Regions from separate parts of the Paenibacillus enshidis genome, predicted to be linked through region 1. Evidence: riboswitches for the same ligand, from Rfam matches in the RefSeq annotation. Region 1 holds a riboswitch; each other region holds the start of a gene.
What was found. A riboswitch is a leader RNA that binds a small molecule or an ion and turns the genes downstream of it on or off. The one in region 1 is predicted to bind cyclic di-AMP.
Positions count from the first base shown of each region.

Region 1 (5,311 bases):
TATGAGTTCTTCGTCAAATGGGACCCCTCCAATTCCAAGGATGTGTCGCAAAAAGGCTACACCAGTAACACTTACATTGATGCCTATGAACTGGATGGAACTTTAAAATACAGAATCGATCTCGGAGTCAACATCCGTTCCGGCGCGCACTATACGCAGATGCTGGTTTATGATTTCGACGGGGACGGACGGGCGGAGCTGATGTTCAAAACGGCTCCCGGCACCAAAGTCATCACCTACGACAAAAAAGGAAGGCCTGCCAGGGAGCGGTACATTACCATGCCGCGTGAAGACATCCGGGCAGGTTACAGCCATAAGGATGATTACCGGATGAGCAGCGACGATTATTATGAGCACATTGTGGACATGTTCATGAACTGGCACCGGCATGAAGAGGTCCTGAACGGACACTGGCCGGCGACGCTGGAGGAATGCTTTGGCATCGGGCAGCAGTACGATTATCCGCTATCCCGTGCGGATGCGGAGGAGCTTGCGGACTATTTTATCGATGAATACGCGCCTGCCCGCAGCAGCCGCAACGAGTTGCGCACCTTTGAAGGTTTTATTGTCGACGGCCCCGAGTATTTAACGGTCTTTGACGGAGATAGAGGGAAAGAGCTGGATACCGTGCGGTATGAGCCGGAACGGCATGATGACGGGCTGATGTGGGGAGATTACGCGATGGCCCGGATTGAACCCGGGAACCGGGTTGACCGTTTTCTCGCGGGAGTCGCCTATCTGGACGGGGTTCAGCCAGCCGCCATATTGGCGCGCGGCTACTACACACGCTCGACGATTGCAGCCTACCAGTGGGATGGCGAGCATCTGCGGAAGCAGTGGATTGCGGACAGCGGCTGGACGGTCATGAGCAATCCGTTCAATGACGGCCCGCACGGCAGGGACGGCACCGATCCGCAGCTTGGCACGCTGACGACCCAGGGGGCGCACTCCTTGAGTGTGGCAGATGTTGATCAGGACGGCAGGGATGAAATCGTCTATGGCTCGGCTACCCTGGATCACGACGGCAGCCTGCTGTACAGCTCCATGGATGAGATGCCTGAGCAGAGCGCAGCGCCGGGAACCACAGCCCGTCTGGGACACGGGGACGCGCTGCATGTTACGGATATTGACCCGGACCGGCCGGGACAGGAAATTTTCATGGTTCATGAAGGCGGAACCTATGCCCCTTACGGTTATTCCCTGCGTGATGCGGCCACCGGCGAGGTCCTCTATGGCGGCTACACCGGCAAGGATACAGGACGCGGCATGGTGGGAGATATCGATCCGGAGCACAGGGGGCTGGAGTCCTGGGCGGTTGGCCTATGGACGGCGGCCGGGGAGCAGCTCAGCAGCAGTATGCCGGGCACCAATATGAACATTAAATGGGCCGCGGACATGACAACGCAAATTGTGAACGGGGCGATTGACGTCACGCCGGTGATTGAAGACTGGAAGCGTGGTGTCCTGCTGACAGCCGATGGAACCTTGACCAACAACTACACCAAAGGAACGCCTTCACTTGTGGCGGATATTTTCGGGGATTGGAGAGAAGAAATGCTTGTCCGCAAGGCGGACAGCTCGGCGATCCGGATTTATCTGAGCACAGAAGTGACGGACCGCAAGCTGTACACGCTTATGCATGATCCGCAGTACCGGACCGGGGTAGCACGGCAAAATACGGCCTACAACCAGCCGTCATATACCAGCTTCTATTTTGCTTCAGACACGGATTGGGCGGATGTGCCGGTTTCCGTCTTCCATGCGCCCGCCGCGCTGAACGGTCTGCAATCCGCATTTGTGCAGTATCGTGCGGCCAAAGAAGTAAAAGGCGATCTGGCTTCCCGTCTGAACAGCACCCTGAAGCAGGCGCAAAGGCAGCTGGAGCAGGGGAATACCGGCAAAGCCGTAAGCTTGATGGAGAAATTCGCTTTCCAGATCAGCGGGAATAAAAAAGAGGAGCAGATTTCGCAGCGGGCTGCTTGGAGCCTCATCCGGTATGCACAGTTGTTTATCGGAACAGAGAAGAAATGATGTGAAAATCAGCTGAAAAACGAGGGTTTCAGCAGGCAGGCGGGCAAACGTTCCGCCTGCCTTTTTGGATTGCAGCAAATTTTTATTAGAAACGGGAATAGAAGTCTTTACACTTTCAGTCGGCCGGGTGTATGATTCAAATCGGTAATTTAAATATTTTCTTTGTGATGATTTTGCTTTTACCGCTGAATTTCCGCACAGAGCGGAAAATGGGGGAACCAAAGCGGCCAGCTTGTTCCGGCAGGAGAGTCGGAAAAGGCCTGGCTTGCAGGGGTGAATCGCGGAGGAGATTCCAAGGTCTCAGCCGCGTAGGGCGACTCTCTCGCCCGAATCCGACAGCTAACCTCATAAGCGTACAGGGAGAGGCAGCAAACCGACTAATATCCAGTCCATGTTTTATTGACATGTGGACCTTTGGAAGAAGCCGCGGGAAGCTACTTGGACGCCCTGGCTTCTTTTTTTTGTATCTTTGCTGCCCGAATATCGAGGAGGATCTAAATGCAAACCGAGACCATTCTCGTTGTTGCTCCTAACAACGATGGCCGAAAATTTGTGAAGCTGCTGCAGCATCACCATTTGCCCTTTGCGGTTCTGACGAACAGCGCTGTAAAAGAAAAGCAATTTGAAAAGCAAGGGGTGAAGCAAATTGTTCGGATCGATACGTCCATGACGGACAAATGGGTTATTCCCAAAATGACGGTGGGCCGTATTTTCATATTTGAGAGCAGTTTGAACCTCACCTGCCGCTACCTGCAAATCTGCAGATCATGGACAGAGCGGGAGATTTGCGTCATTACCCGGCAGCTGTTGCATCCGAGGGGCGTTTACCAGCGGATGGGGGCGAACCGGGTGATTTATACCAAGACAGGGGAAGTCGGATTTATTCTCCAATGATAAGCGACGGGTGACGGTATTTTTGTAATATAATATACCAATAAAAGGAGAGCAGACTGCCTGAACAGGGCTCACACGAAGAACTGGTGGCGAAGGACGGCTTCTATGCGGGACTGGTTAAAGGGCAGGCTTCCTGAAGGATGCAAAAAGGTGTGGGGATGGGCACTAAGATTTGTTCAGAATTCGTTCAGAACCGTATGTTACTTTGGGATGTAAAAAAGATATTACTACATCCAAAGGAATGATTGAGATGAGTGAACGGAAGAGGCGGCAGACAGCCGAAAGTCATCCGGATTCCATGGATCATCATCTGATCCAGATCACTTCATTACATCGGCAGCTCAGATTTGTAAAAGATAGTGAATTAAAGAAACAAATGCATCTCGCCGGACAAAGCAGAGGAGCGGGAGCCGGAAGCTATCAGCATAAATACATGGTGTTTGCGGCAGCGAAGGAAGCTGTCAAACGGGTAACAGGACTTGAACTGCACGAACTGCAGATGACTGCAGGCTGGTGGATGTCCGAGGGGAAAATTATTCAAATGGCCTCCAACGAAGAAAGATTGCTCGCCTCGGTTCTGGCATGCGCTTGGCGTGCCCTGCCAGGGCGCGGGGTGCACATGATGTCGACGGACAATCAATGCTCCTGGAGGGATTATAATGTGTTATATCCGGTATACACAATGCTTGGTCTCACCGTAGGCTGCAATCTTGCAGGCGCGTCAGCGGAAGAGAAGCAGCAGGCCTATCTCACGGATATTACCTTTGGCGATTTCCGGGAATTTGCAGCAGACTATTTGCTCGATCATCTGACCATGAATGCAGGCGAACGTATGCAGACGTTTAATGCCTGCGCGGTCATCGACAATGTCGAGCAGGTGCTTGTTCATCATCTGATGACCCCGATCACTCTTTCGGAACAGAGCGGAGCAGCGGAGCAGATGGTTGCAGGCGCGCATGCCGAAATATCGGTGCACCATTATATGCAGCAGTACGGGAGTATTGCGGGCATGACAGACCGGATTGGCGGAGAAGCCGCCCTTTTGCAGAGGGCTTATGGTCTGGATACGGTGATGTTGCCTGCTTCAGATTTGAGAAAAAGGTCCGTGACGGAGGAAGTCATCGGATATCGCCGGGAGAAGGCCTCCTTCAAGCTTAGCGGAACGGATGGCGGGCCGGCGTCCGGTTCGGCGGAAAGTTTGAGAACGGCGGGTTTGAAATGTTTGGTGAAAAGGGATTCCGGTGCAGCAGAAGTTTCCAACCGGGGAGTGGCCCGGCCGAAGACGGCAGAAGAACACCGCATGCTGATATGGCAGCCTGATGGGACACGCTGGGAAGAGGAATGGCTGTATGTTACGGAAATGGAACGGATTGTGCATACTCACCGGCAGCTTGTGTATGAGCGGCGTGATCAAATGTGGGAGAAGGCCAATATCAAGCATATACTGAATACCCATGTATCTGCAACGATCACTGAAATGGATACTATATATCTGGAGAAGATGCGAAACTGGTTGTTGACGATCGGTCAGGGTATGCTGGAAGATGACCATCTGCTGCTGCAGGGAAATGCTTTTGACGTTCAGGAGCTTCAGCAGGTCTGGTCGGATATATGGCAATGCCTGCTGAAGCGGCCGACGATGAGCAGGCATCTTCTGAGCTGGAGTCATAAATATATTCAATTGCTGGACAAATACTGGGCCAGGTATATGGAAGGCGCAAAGGAGCTGCGGCGGCAGGCCGGAATTGGCGAGAACGGCAGGGAAACGATGGTTCAGGCCTATCATGATGCCTGCTCGGAGCTGTTTCTGCGGATTAAAGCCGATTGGAGAACGGAGTTCACCAACTGGTTTTTAAGCGAAGCATTGCCTGCATTTACGGCCGTGCTACCGGAACAGCCGCTATGTGGCTCAGGAGCCACCTGAACGTTCAACATTGACCTAGGTCAAAAAAATAGTCTGAATTCCCTGGAAAAAGGAATTCAGACTATTTTGTTTTCATCTTTCTCGTCGTCATTGATCTTACGAATTTCCTTTCTTTTCTTCCTGGACTTTTTAAAACGGTGTCTAACCTGATTCTCGATATTTCCGGAATTATTCTTCGATGAATAATCGTTAATTTACCCAATATTGGATTGTGATAAAATCAAGTTTGATTAGATAAATTTATTTTTTGTATGATATAATTCATATATATAAGAAGTCCAAGGAGTTGATCGATGTGGATCATGTTGTTAAATCAGAAAGCGAAATTCGCACAAGATATCAAATAACAATACCCGAGGATATAAGAACGAGGGCAAAACTTAATATTGGCGATTCATTACTCTGGCAGTACGATGAAATAAGTCAGGAGATCATTGTTATGCCAAAACCAAAATCTTTCTC
Region 1 covers NZ_JBHHMI010000009.1:53,373-58,683, reverse strand. The annotation lists gene ACE41H_RS12370 (rhamnogalacturonan lyase) at 1-2,031, shown strand, start outside; cyclic di-AMP (ydaO/yuaA leader) riboswitch at 2,205-2,399, shown strand; gene ACE41H_RS12365 (hypothetical protein) at 2,530-2,925, shown strand; gene ACE41H_RS12360 (DEAD/DEAH box helicase family protein) at 3,176-4,849, shown strand; gene ACE41H_RS12355 (AbrB/MazE/SpoVT family DNA-binding domain-containing protein) at 5,145-5,311, shown strand, end outside.

Region 2 (5,311 bases), on a different contig from region 1:
TTCTCCGCACGAAGAGTTTCATCAATTGACGCGGGAAAGTCTGAATGAGCTCGAACGATTGTTTTATGAGCTTTTGCAAAAAGGCCAGCAGAGCGGCGAAATCAGCCCTGACAAGGATATCAAAGTGCTTGCGTCCCTACTGCTTCACCTGAATCACGGCATCAACGTTGTGGCCAGATCCACAAGTGACAGGCGAGCGGCCGAAGACATGATAGCTGCGGTAATTGAAATGCTGTAGCTAAATTTTTTTGAGTTTTCTGGAACATTCATTCCTGTAAAATGAAATCAAAATGTAAAGGGGCCCTTTTTATGAGTTCAATAGGAAATCAATCGGTTGTGAAAACCGTTCCGACGTGGCTGACACTTTTTCTGGCCATCTCGTGCGGCATCATTGTGGCTAATTTATATTATGCCCAGCCTTTGGTCGGGGAAATCAGCTCGTCCATCGGACTATCTTCGGGAGCGGCGGGCTTGATCGTTACCCTGACGCAGATTGGCTACGGCATCGGCCTGCTATTTATCGTCCCATTGGGGGATATTGTTGAAAACAGGAGGTTGGTTGTAGGTGCCCTGCTGCTCACTACACTGTCTCTGCTTACCCTGGCGGTGGCTCCAAGCGCCGCACTGTTTCTTCTTGCGGCCGCAATGATCGGGATCGGATCGGTGGCAGCGCAGATTTTGGTGCCTTATGCGGCCCATCTTGCCCCTGACGAAACCCGCGGGCGTGTCGTGGGAAATGTGATGAGCGGCTTGCTGCTCGGCATTATGCTTGCACGTCCGCTGTCCAGCATGGTCGCTGATCTGCTGGGCTGGCGTTCTGTATTCGTCTTATCCGCCGTACTGATTCTTGTGCTGGCTCTGGTTCTGGCCAAGGCGCTTCCTGCCAGAAAGCCGGTGACAAACGAATCTTACTCCAGGCTCATCGGATCGATGTGGCATCTGCTGAAAACTACGCCAATCCTGCGGCGCCGGGCCATTTATCATGCTGCTGTATTTGGGACCTTCAGCTTGTTCTGGACGACGGTTTCGCTCTTACTGACAGGGCCTGCATTTCATTTTTCGCAAACGGAAGTGGCACTGTTTGCCTTAGCGGGAGTATCTGGCGCGATCGCGGCACCGATTGCCGGCCGTCTTGCGGACCGGGGTTGGATTCGGCCGGCAACAGGGCTTGCTTTGGCTGCAGTCATCATTTCACTGGCTCTGCCTTTCATGGTTCATACCCGTTCGGTGCTTACCGTAACCATATTAGTCTTTTCTGCGATTCTTTTAGACATGGGCGTGTCGGCTAATCTGGTTCTCAGCCAGCGTGCGATTTTTGCCCTTGGAGCCGAGGTGCGCAGCCGGTTGAACGGCTTGTTTATGGCTATCTTTTTTGCAGGTGGAGCCCTGGGCTCTGCAGCGGGCGGATGGGCTTATGACCTGGGGGGCTGGAAGGCGGCGTCCGTCATAGGCATTGCCCTGCCAGCCATGGCACTGATCTATTATTTTACGGAGCGCCAACAGGTTCAAAAGGCTACAGCATCAAAATAATGTATACCCCCGCCAAAACAAGATACAAAATGGAGTAGCGGCGGTCGGTCTTCCAATCCCGGGAAGCCATGGCTATAAACAGGACGAACAAGGCATAGGGTGTTATGTTATATTCCACAAAAAATAGTGCGCAGATCAGTGCGATCAGTACAGCTCCTACAATTACGTTGTACCAAAGGGGATATCTTTTCATCAAGATCAACTCCCGTCGCTTGTTAAATCTATATTAACATAAGATTAACACGCCTCCGAAAGAAGTCCGACTCCGATAATAATATGGAAGCATTCAACCGGTTGAAGGAACTGCCACGACCGGTTTTTTACATGCCATCTTGACGGTGTTTTCCTCCAACCTGCGTGTAATATGTTTCTCGATTCAGCTAACTATGCATTACGTGTTTACATTTTTGTTTCTTTTGTGTTACTTTTATGGACTTCTTTTTTTAGTGATATATAGCCATTTTATCTTCGATCTATAAGGGTATTTCTTCCATTGACAAAGAGCATTCGGGTATATTACTCTGATTAAGGTTACAAAATTTTAATATTTGCCGAATTTCATTGTGTTTGAAAACGGGGGAACCATTCCGGGTGAATTATTCTTGTACATAAAAGAGTAAAGGGAACCTTCTACCTAACCCTCAGCTAACTCCGTAGGCGTTGAAGGGAGAACATTTTTTTGAAAAAAGCGATATTGTCGATTTTTGGAGCTGCCGTACTGTTTACATCCGGGGCTGCCACTACACATGCCAGCGAAGCACAAATCAACAGCTATGTTAGTCAGGTTGCAGGCACTCCATACAAATATGGGGGCACCACAACTGCAGGATTCGATTGTTCCGGTTTTATTCTGTACATATTCAACAAGTTTAGTTTGGACTTGCCCCGCACTTCCCAACAGCAGGCTAACGCAGGTATAGCAGTCGCCAAAGAAGATCTCCGGGCGGGAGACCTGGTGTTTTTTAACACAAGCGGACGCGGCATTTCCCATGCCGGCATCTATTTGGGGAACAATCAGTTTGCCCATTCCTCAAGCAGCCAGGGTGTTACTGTCAGCAGCCTGTCGGAGTCTTATTATCAGAACAGATATGTAACTGCCCGCCGCGTCATCAGCCAGACAAGCTATGCCCAAATGGTGAGCGAAGCGCGTTGACGAAATGAAAGAGGACAAGCCTGAAGTTATTTTCAGGTTTGTCCTCTTTTGCTATCCGGTCATGCACTTTGCACAGATTGGGAATACTGCATTGACAATCCTCTCCTTCACTACATATAATAAATTCAAAACACATGAACAATTATTCATATATAGTTATTTGGCTGCCAGGAAGGGGAGGAGCCTCATGGGTACAGCGGTTGAAAAGGTGAAACGGGAGCTTATACTGGAAGGCCTGGACTGTGCGAATTGCGCCATGAAGATTGAGAACGGTGTGAAGAAGCTGGACGGGGTTATGGACTGTTCTGTTAACTTTGTAAGCAAGACACTTACGATGGAAGTGGACAAAACGCATGATCAGGATGTCGTCACAGCAGCCAGGAAAAAAGTGAATCAGTTGGAGCCTCATATTCAGGTCGTGGAGAAGGGGAACGGAGCTGCTGCGAAAGCGGCCATAAGCCATGTGGCTGCACAGAATGGTCATAACCACGATCATGCTCACGACCACAGTCACGGGCACAGCCATGATCATGGGGCGGGCAATACGAAACGCATGATCATTCGCTTGATTGCAGGTGCCCTTCTTACAGGAGTCGGGTTATTGTCACCTGTTACGGGAGTAGCGGAGTTTGCGCTGTTCGCCGTCGCTTATCTTATTGTTGGCGGTGACATTGTCCTCAGAGCTGTTAAAAATATCCTCAGAGGTCAGGTGTTCGACGAGCATTTTCTGATGTCCATCGCCACCATCGGCGCCTTTGCCATTCAGCAGTATCCCGAAGGCGTGGCCGTCATGCTGTTCTATCAGGTAGGTGAGCTGTTCCAGAGCATAGCTGTGAGCCGGTCGCGCAAGTCCATCAGCAGCCTGATGGATATCCGGCCTGATTATGCCAACCTGCAGATGGGAATTGAGACGAAGCGGGTGGCCCCGGAAGAGGTTCGTGTCGGTGATCTCATCATAGTGAAGCCTGGCGAGCGGGTCCCGCTCGACGGCAAAGTGCTGGAGGGCAGAACCGCCATGGACACCTCGGCTTTAACAGGCGAATCCGTGCCGCGCGAGGTCGAGCCCGGGGATGAGGTATTAAGCGGCTTTGTTAACAAAAACGGAGTATTGACCGTTGAAGTTGCTAAAAGCTACGGTGAATCCACCGTTTCCAAAATTTTGGAGCTGGTACAAAATGCAAGCAGCAAGAAGGCGCCGACGGAGCAGTTTATTACGAAATTCGCACGCTATTATACGCCGGTTGTCGTCATTGTCGCCACCCTGCTGGCCGTCGTGCCGCCATTGCTGATCAGTGGTGCCACGTTTTCCGAATGGGTCTACCGTGCTCTGGTGTTTCTCGTTATTTCCTGCCCTTGCGCGTTGGTGGTGTCCATTCCGCTCGGATTTTTCGGCGGGATCGGGGCGGCCTCCAGGCAAGGTGTGCTCGTGAAGGGCAGCAACTATCTTGAAGCCCTGAATGATGTAAAATATGTCGTATTCGATAAAACAGGCACCCTTACGAAAGGGGCCTTTACCGTGACCGGGATTTATCCAGCTAACGGGGCAACCCGGGAGGAGCTGCTCCGCAGCGCTGCTTATGCCGAGCTCCATTCCAATCACCCGATTGCCGAATCCATTCGCGCAGCTTACGGGCAAGAGCTGCAGGCGGCTGATGTTCAGGAATATAACGAAATCGCGGGCCACGGCATTCAGGTGCGGTTTGAAGGAAAACAGATTCTGGCCGGCAATGCCAAGCTCATGAACCGGGAGCAGATTCCTTTCGAGACACCTGAAGAACCGGGAACGGTCGTGCACGTAGCTATCGATGGGAGCTATGCGGGGTATATCGTCATTGCGGACGAGATTAAGGAGGATGCGGAACAGACCATCCGCTCCTTGAAAGAGCTGGGCATGAAAAAGACGATCATGCTTACCGGTGATGCGAAAGCTGTTGGTGAGGCCGTAGGCCGGAAGCTTGGTCTGGACGAAGTGCACGCCGAGCTCCTGCCGCAGCATAAGGTAGAGGAGATTGAGAAGCTGGACCGGCAAAAAGCACGCAGGGACAAAATTGCCTTTATCGGTGACGGCATGAATGATACTCCCGTACTTGCGCGGGCCGATGTCGGGATTGCCATGGGCGGTCTGGGCTCGGATGCGGCGATTGAGGCTGCGGACATCGTTATTATGACCGACGAGCCTTCCAAGCTGTTATCCGCGATCCATATCGCCAGACGCACACGCCGCATTGTATGGCAGAATATTTTGTTTGCCCTGGGGGTCAAAGCCGTATTTCTCCTGCTGGGAGCCTTCGGCATTGCTACGATGTGGGAGGCCGTATTCTCCGATGTCGGGGTTACGCTGCTGGCCGTGCTGAATGCCATGAGGGTGCTGCGAACGAAGGAATTAGCGTAAAATTTGCCTGAAAAAACGAAACACAGCGTCAACCCGGAGCCAATATGCACCGATTGATGCTGTGTTTTTTTACTGATGGGTAATATGCTGATGGGTTTGCAGAAAAATTTGCTCTACATGGGTATCGTCAAGTGAGTAGAACACCGTTTTTCCCACCTTCCGGCGTTTGACGATGCGTAAATTGCGCAAATAGCGAAGCTGGTGCGAGACGGCGGACTGCCCCATATCCAGCAGTA
Region 2 covers NZ_JBHHMI010000031.1:43,428-48,738, reverse strand. The annotation lists gene ACE41H_RS22045 (TetR/AcrR family transcriptional regulator) at 1-238, shown strand, start outside; gene ACE41H_RS22040 (MFS transporter) at 310-1,530, shown strand; gene ACE41H_RS22035 (hypothetical protein) at 1,514-1,723, opposite strand; cyclic di-AMP (ydaO/yuaA leader) riboswitch at 2,070-2,205, shown strand; gene ACE41H_RS22030 (C40 family peptidase) at 2,210-2,683, shown strand; gene ACE41H_RS22025 (heavy metal translocating P-type ATPase) at 2,871-5,075, shown strand; gene ACE41H_RS22020 (ArsR/SmtB family transcription factor) at 5,145-5,311, opposite strand, start outside.
Region 2: it holds a riboswitch for cyclic di-AMP, as region 1 does, so the genes downstream of both, ACE41H_RS22030 (C40 family peptidase) here and ACE41H_RS12365 (hypothetical protein) in region 1, are expected to answer to the same signal.

Region 3 (5,311 bases), on a different contig from region 1:
CGAGACGCTCCGAAAACGAAGCATTCCTCCGATCGCTGTTGACCCTTCGGGCCAAAGGCGATCGCTGCGCTTCTCCGGAATTGCTTCGTTTTCTCCGCTGGTATCGTGCATACCCCTCTTACAAGAAAAGTAAGAAGAAAGGCCAAGGTCAGGGAAGACTCCCTTTGTCCTTGACCTTGTTTCCTATTTCTAATTCTTCATTAGCAGTCTGAGCAAAGTCGATGCTTTTAGGGAGCTTGTTATGGGTACTGTCAAATTTTGATCCTAGTCCTACCGGCGCTTTGGCAGCTTTTCGTTTCCCCGCTTAAAATTTCCTGTGACCTTGGCCATAATCAACTGTTCTTCTTGGCTGACGTTGGCATTGGCGATTCGCTGCAGGAATTTTTCGCTATCTTTTCCTTGCAAGATCATCACTTGTCTGCCTTGCCAGTATAGAATCACTTTTTGGTCCTTCGTGCTGCGGTAGGAAAATACCTCTTCCTCCAACCGGCCTCGTTTATCGATATTATTATCCAAGCTATTCCCACTTATTTTTTAATTAACACTTACAAAATGAGCAGAATGATTACTGATTAACCACTTCTTCCTCGAACCGGCCGATGTTATCATTTGTACCGATGATGACCATGATGTCATCACGGTGCACCTTATCCATGGCCGTCGGCGCAATCAGCACCCCGTTGCTGGTGTGAATGGCCACGATGCTGCAGCCGAAACGGGTCCGTGTATTCAGCTCAGACAGCGTTTTGCCGTTCAGGCATGCCGGCACATTCAGTTCCGCAATGGTGTAGTCCTTGGAAAGCTGCAGATAATCAAGCAAATTGGGGGTAACCAGCTGGTGAGCGACCCGTATGCCCATATCCCGCTCCGGATATACGATACGGTCCACCCCCAGCTTTTCCAGCGCCCTTCCGTGCAGCTTGGAGATCGCTTTGGCCACCACGGTCTTGATGCCCAGTTCCTTCAATAGAATAGTAGCGAGAATGCTCATTTGGATGTCGTCCCCGATGGCCACGATGCCGCAATCCATATTGCGGACCCCGATGGAACGGAGCAGTTGCTCATCGGTTGCATCACCGGCCACCGCATGGGTCAGATGCTCGCTCATTTCCTCAACGACATCTTCATCCCTATCGATGCCAAGCACCTCGTATCCCATTTCCATAAGCTGCAATCCCAGGCTGGAGCCAAAGCGTCCCAAACCGATAATCACGAACTGCTGAATCTTCATTGTTGATCTGTAACTCCCTTATCCAATAATCATTTTGCCTTCAGGGTGACGGTAAAGCTCTTTGTTCTGTTTTTTGCCCAAAGCATATGCGAGCGTGATCGGTCCGAGCCTGCCCGCAAACATCGTGAAGCTAATCAATATTTTGCCGATCACCGACAAATCGGGCGTCAGCCCCATGGAAAGCCCGACTGTTCCGAATGCAGAGGTCGTTTCGAACAGAATCATCAGAAAATGACGATCCTCTGTAGTCGTCAAGATCATCGTAACAGCTATCACGAGAAAAAGGGCGAGCAGTGTAATCGTGAGTGCTTTCAAAATACGATCCTGAGCCAGACGGTAACGGTAAATCACGATATCTTCCCTTCCGCGAATCATGGACACAACGGCTCCAGCCATGATCGTAAAGGTCGTCGTTTTGATGCCGCCCCCCGTTGAGCCTGGAGACGCGCCGATAAACATCAATATAATAATGAAAAACTGCGTGGCCTGACGGAGTCCCGCAATATCCAGCGTATTGGCGCCCGCCGTACGGGGCGTAACCGACTGGAACAACGATCCCAGGATTTTGCCTGACCAGGGAAGGCTGGCAAGCGTCTTCGGATTGGTGAATTCAAAGACGAAAATAACGAGCGCTCCTGCAATAATAAGAATAGCCGTCATCGTAAGCACGACTTTGGTATGCAGGGACAGCTTTCTTTTCTTGCGGTATTCCACCAGATCCGACATGACCACAAAACCGATACCGCCGGTAACGATCAAAAACATGGCTGTAAAGTTGACAACCGGATCGTTGACGTATAACGTCAGGCTGCGGAAATCGCCGAACAGGTCAAAACCCGCATTGTTGAACATCGAAATGGCATGCCACACCCCGAAATAAATAGCTCTGCCTACAGGCATGTCAAAGGACCAACGGACCGCGAACACTACGGCACACACTGCTTCTATGGTTAGCGAGTACAACAGCACCTTGCGGATCAGGGCGACAATACCCTCCATGGAGGTTTGATTCATCGCTTCTTGAAGAATCAGCCGCTCCTTCAGCGAAATTCTGCGTTTGAACACAAGAGCCAGCAAGGTAGCCATTGTCATGAAGCCAAGGCCTCCGATCTGAATTAACAGCGCGATGACGACCTGACCGAATACCGTGAAATGCGTGCCTGTATCCACAACGACCAGACCGGTCACACAAGTAGCCGACGTCGCTGTGAACAAAGCGTCAATAAAAGGCAGCGGCACCCCCGACGTATTGGAGATTGGCAGCATAAGCAGTCCTGCACCGAGCAAAATAATAAGGGCAAAACCGCTCACGAGAATGCGCGGAGGGGAAAGGCGCAGCCATTTCAATTTGGGAATTATCATTATACACCTCTAGAAAAAGTCATTAAAAAAAGACACCGGAAAACCAAGTGCCTGACCAGGTTCCTGCCTGCAGCCTACGAGGTTAGCTGACGGATTCGGGCCGCAGAAATCGCCCTATTCAGACCCGGCCCATGACCAGATGCGAAATTCACCCCAATTAAATGGTTCCCCCGTATTCATAACGAAATTCGGCTTGTATGCAATTGCAAACAAATTATAAACCTTCTCCTTGTACATCACAAAAGATGCTTTTCATGAAAAAGGCTCAAATAACGCCAATTCAGAGCAAAAGAAGCGTTCCAGCTCTCATGAATCCTACATTATTGTATTCTTTCATCTTTTTCATCGCATTTACACACGTTTATGAAGCGATGGCGGTCCTTTCATCCCCTTCCTGCAAAGGAAGGGAACTTCTCACGGAAAGATGTTAAAATGGTCCATATGAAGGAGGTATTAGATGAATCCCATAGGAAAACCGGTTAAATTAACCGCTGATTTCAAGAAGCTGAGCATCCTGGGCATCATCGGCCTCGCCGTGTTTCTGCTGCTGCAGGTGCTGCTGCCGGTTCTCGCATCCTTAAGCCAGAATCAGCCAGGGGAGGCAATCAGCAAACAGAAGGCTGTAGAGCGCGCAGAAGGCTTTGCCAAGTCCGTTTTGGGTTTTAAAGAGTCGGCAGGGGGAATGCCCGCTCCCGCCTATGAAGCACATTCCGAACTGTACGGGTATCTTTCCAAAGAGCAGCTTATCCCCGAATACAATCGGAAGTGGGGCGGGAAGTATCCTTACGAATTTTACCGGGTCAGCCTTCCCGACCCGGCGCAGGACCGCACCGTCATGGTTGATGTCGGTCTGCAGACGGGGAAGCCTGCCGGTTTTATTATTCAAAACGGGGACGGATTTTATAACAACACCGAGGCTCTTCCTGACGGTGAAACCCGGAGCGGACTGCTGCGGGCATACGAAGAAGGTATGCCGCTTGCAGATAAAAAGGCTTTGGCTGCCCCTTTGCTGAAGCAAATGGGGTATAACACGGAAAATCTAACCGCTGAGACCAGGGAAGGTGAACCCGGACTTACCTATTCGGACGAAGGAAGCAAGATCGGGGATGCTATGCTTCAGGTCAGACTGACGTTTGAAAACGGGGGTGTCCGCTCTCTGGAGTCCTCCTTTGCCGTTCCTTCTTCCCATACGGAATATGTCGATCAACAGACGAAGCTTGCCAACCTTTTGTACTATATCGGCTACATGCTGTTTTCCTTTGTGCTCGGTGTGCTTGCCGTGGTGTACAGCAGCTTGACCCGACGTCATACCTCGTTTACCCGCGGTATTATTCTGAGCTTCGTTTATTTTGCCATTTCGGTGCTGACTCTGCTCAACATGATGCCTTATTTGCAAGCCCAATCCGCCAATAGCGACATCCTGATCTTCGGCATCGGTCTGCAAATCATCTTTAATCTGATGATGGGAGTTATCATTTACTTCTCCTTTGTAGGAGGCAACGGGCTTTGGAAAACAGCAGGACTCAACCCGTGGCCGCGTGCAAAGGAGCCCGGATATGGAGTGTATGTGCTGCGCAGCATGGGCGCCGGATATGTGTGGGCTTTCATCCTGCTTGGGGTTCAGTCCGTCATCTTTGTCATTCTCAACCTGCTGATCGGCAGCTGGTCCACCATCGATGAAACGCAGTCGCCGTATAATATGACCTACGCCTGGCTGCTGCCGATCATGGCCTGGATGGCGGGAATCGGGGAAGAAGCGCTTTACAGGCTGTTCGGCATCCCGATGCTGAGAAAGATCGTGCGCAGCACGCTGGCCGCCAGCGCCCTCAGCTCACTGATCTGGGCGTTCGGACATACCCTGTACCCGATTTATCCTGTCATCACCCGTCCGATTGAACTGCTGTTCCTCGGGCTGCTGTTCAGCTTTATTTTCCTTAAATACGGCTTCATTACCGCCATGTTCAGTCATGTCATATTTGACAGCATTCTGATGGGCATCAGCCTGATGTCGATGGGAGATGTCGTCAACATCGCCGTAGGAGCCATCGGGATGGTGCTGCCGGCTGTAGTCGGCTATGTAGTGTATCTCTTCAACCCTACTAAAAAAGAGAAGCCGTTTATTACGACTCCTCATCCTGAAGGGCAGCTATAATTTGTGTGGCGAGCTTGTCGCCGATCGAGAGAGGCCGGAAATCTTCAACACTGGCCTCTTTTATTTTTTTAATGGAGCCGAAATGCTTAAGCAGCAGTTTGCGCCGTTTTTCCCCAATGCCCGGAATTGAATCCAGTCTGGAGGTCACCATGGACTTGCCGCGCTGCTCCCTGTGAAACGTAATGGCGAAGCGGTGAACCTCTTCCTGGATGCGCTGCAGCAGGTAAAACTCCTCACTGTTGCGCGGAAGCGCCACCGTCTCCGGCGGATCGCCGACGAGCAGCTGGGACGTCTTATGCTTGGCATCCTTGACGAGACCGCATACCGGGATGAACAGCCCCAGCTCGTTCTGCAGCACATCCACCGCAGCCGAAATCTGGCCGCGCCCGCCGTCCACCACAATGAGATCGGGCATCTCCAGATTTTCCTTCAGCACCCGTTCATAACGGCGGCGGATGACCTCGCGCATCGTTTCATAATCATCCGGTCCCTGTACAGAGCGGATTTTGTACTTGCGGTATTCCTTCTTGGCCGGTTTGCCATCGATAAACACGATCATCGCGGAT
Region 3 covers NZ_JBHHMI010000007.1:81,609-86,919, reverse strand. The annotation lists gene ACE41H_RS10370 (hypothetical protein) at 271-516, opposite strand; gene ACE41H_RS10365 (potassium channel family protein) at 566-1,231, opposite strand; gene ACE41H_RS10360 (TrkH family potassium uptake protein) at 1,250-2,593, opposite strand; cyclic di-AMP (ydaO/yuaA leader) riboswitch at 2,650-2,797, opposite strand; gene ACE41H_RS10355 (CPBP family intramembrane glutamic endopeptidase) at 3,051-4,745, shown strand; gene uvrC (excinuclease ABC subunit UvrC) at 4,714-5,311, opposite strand, start outside.
Region 3: it holds a riboswitch for cyclic di-AMP, as region 1 does, so the genes downstream of both, ACE41H_RS10360 (TrkH family potassium uptake protein) here and ACE41H_RS12365 (hypothetical protein) in region 1, are expected to answer to the same signal.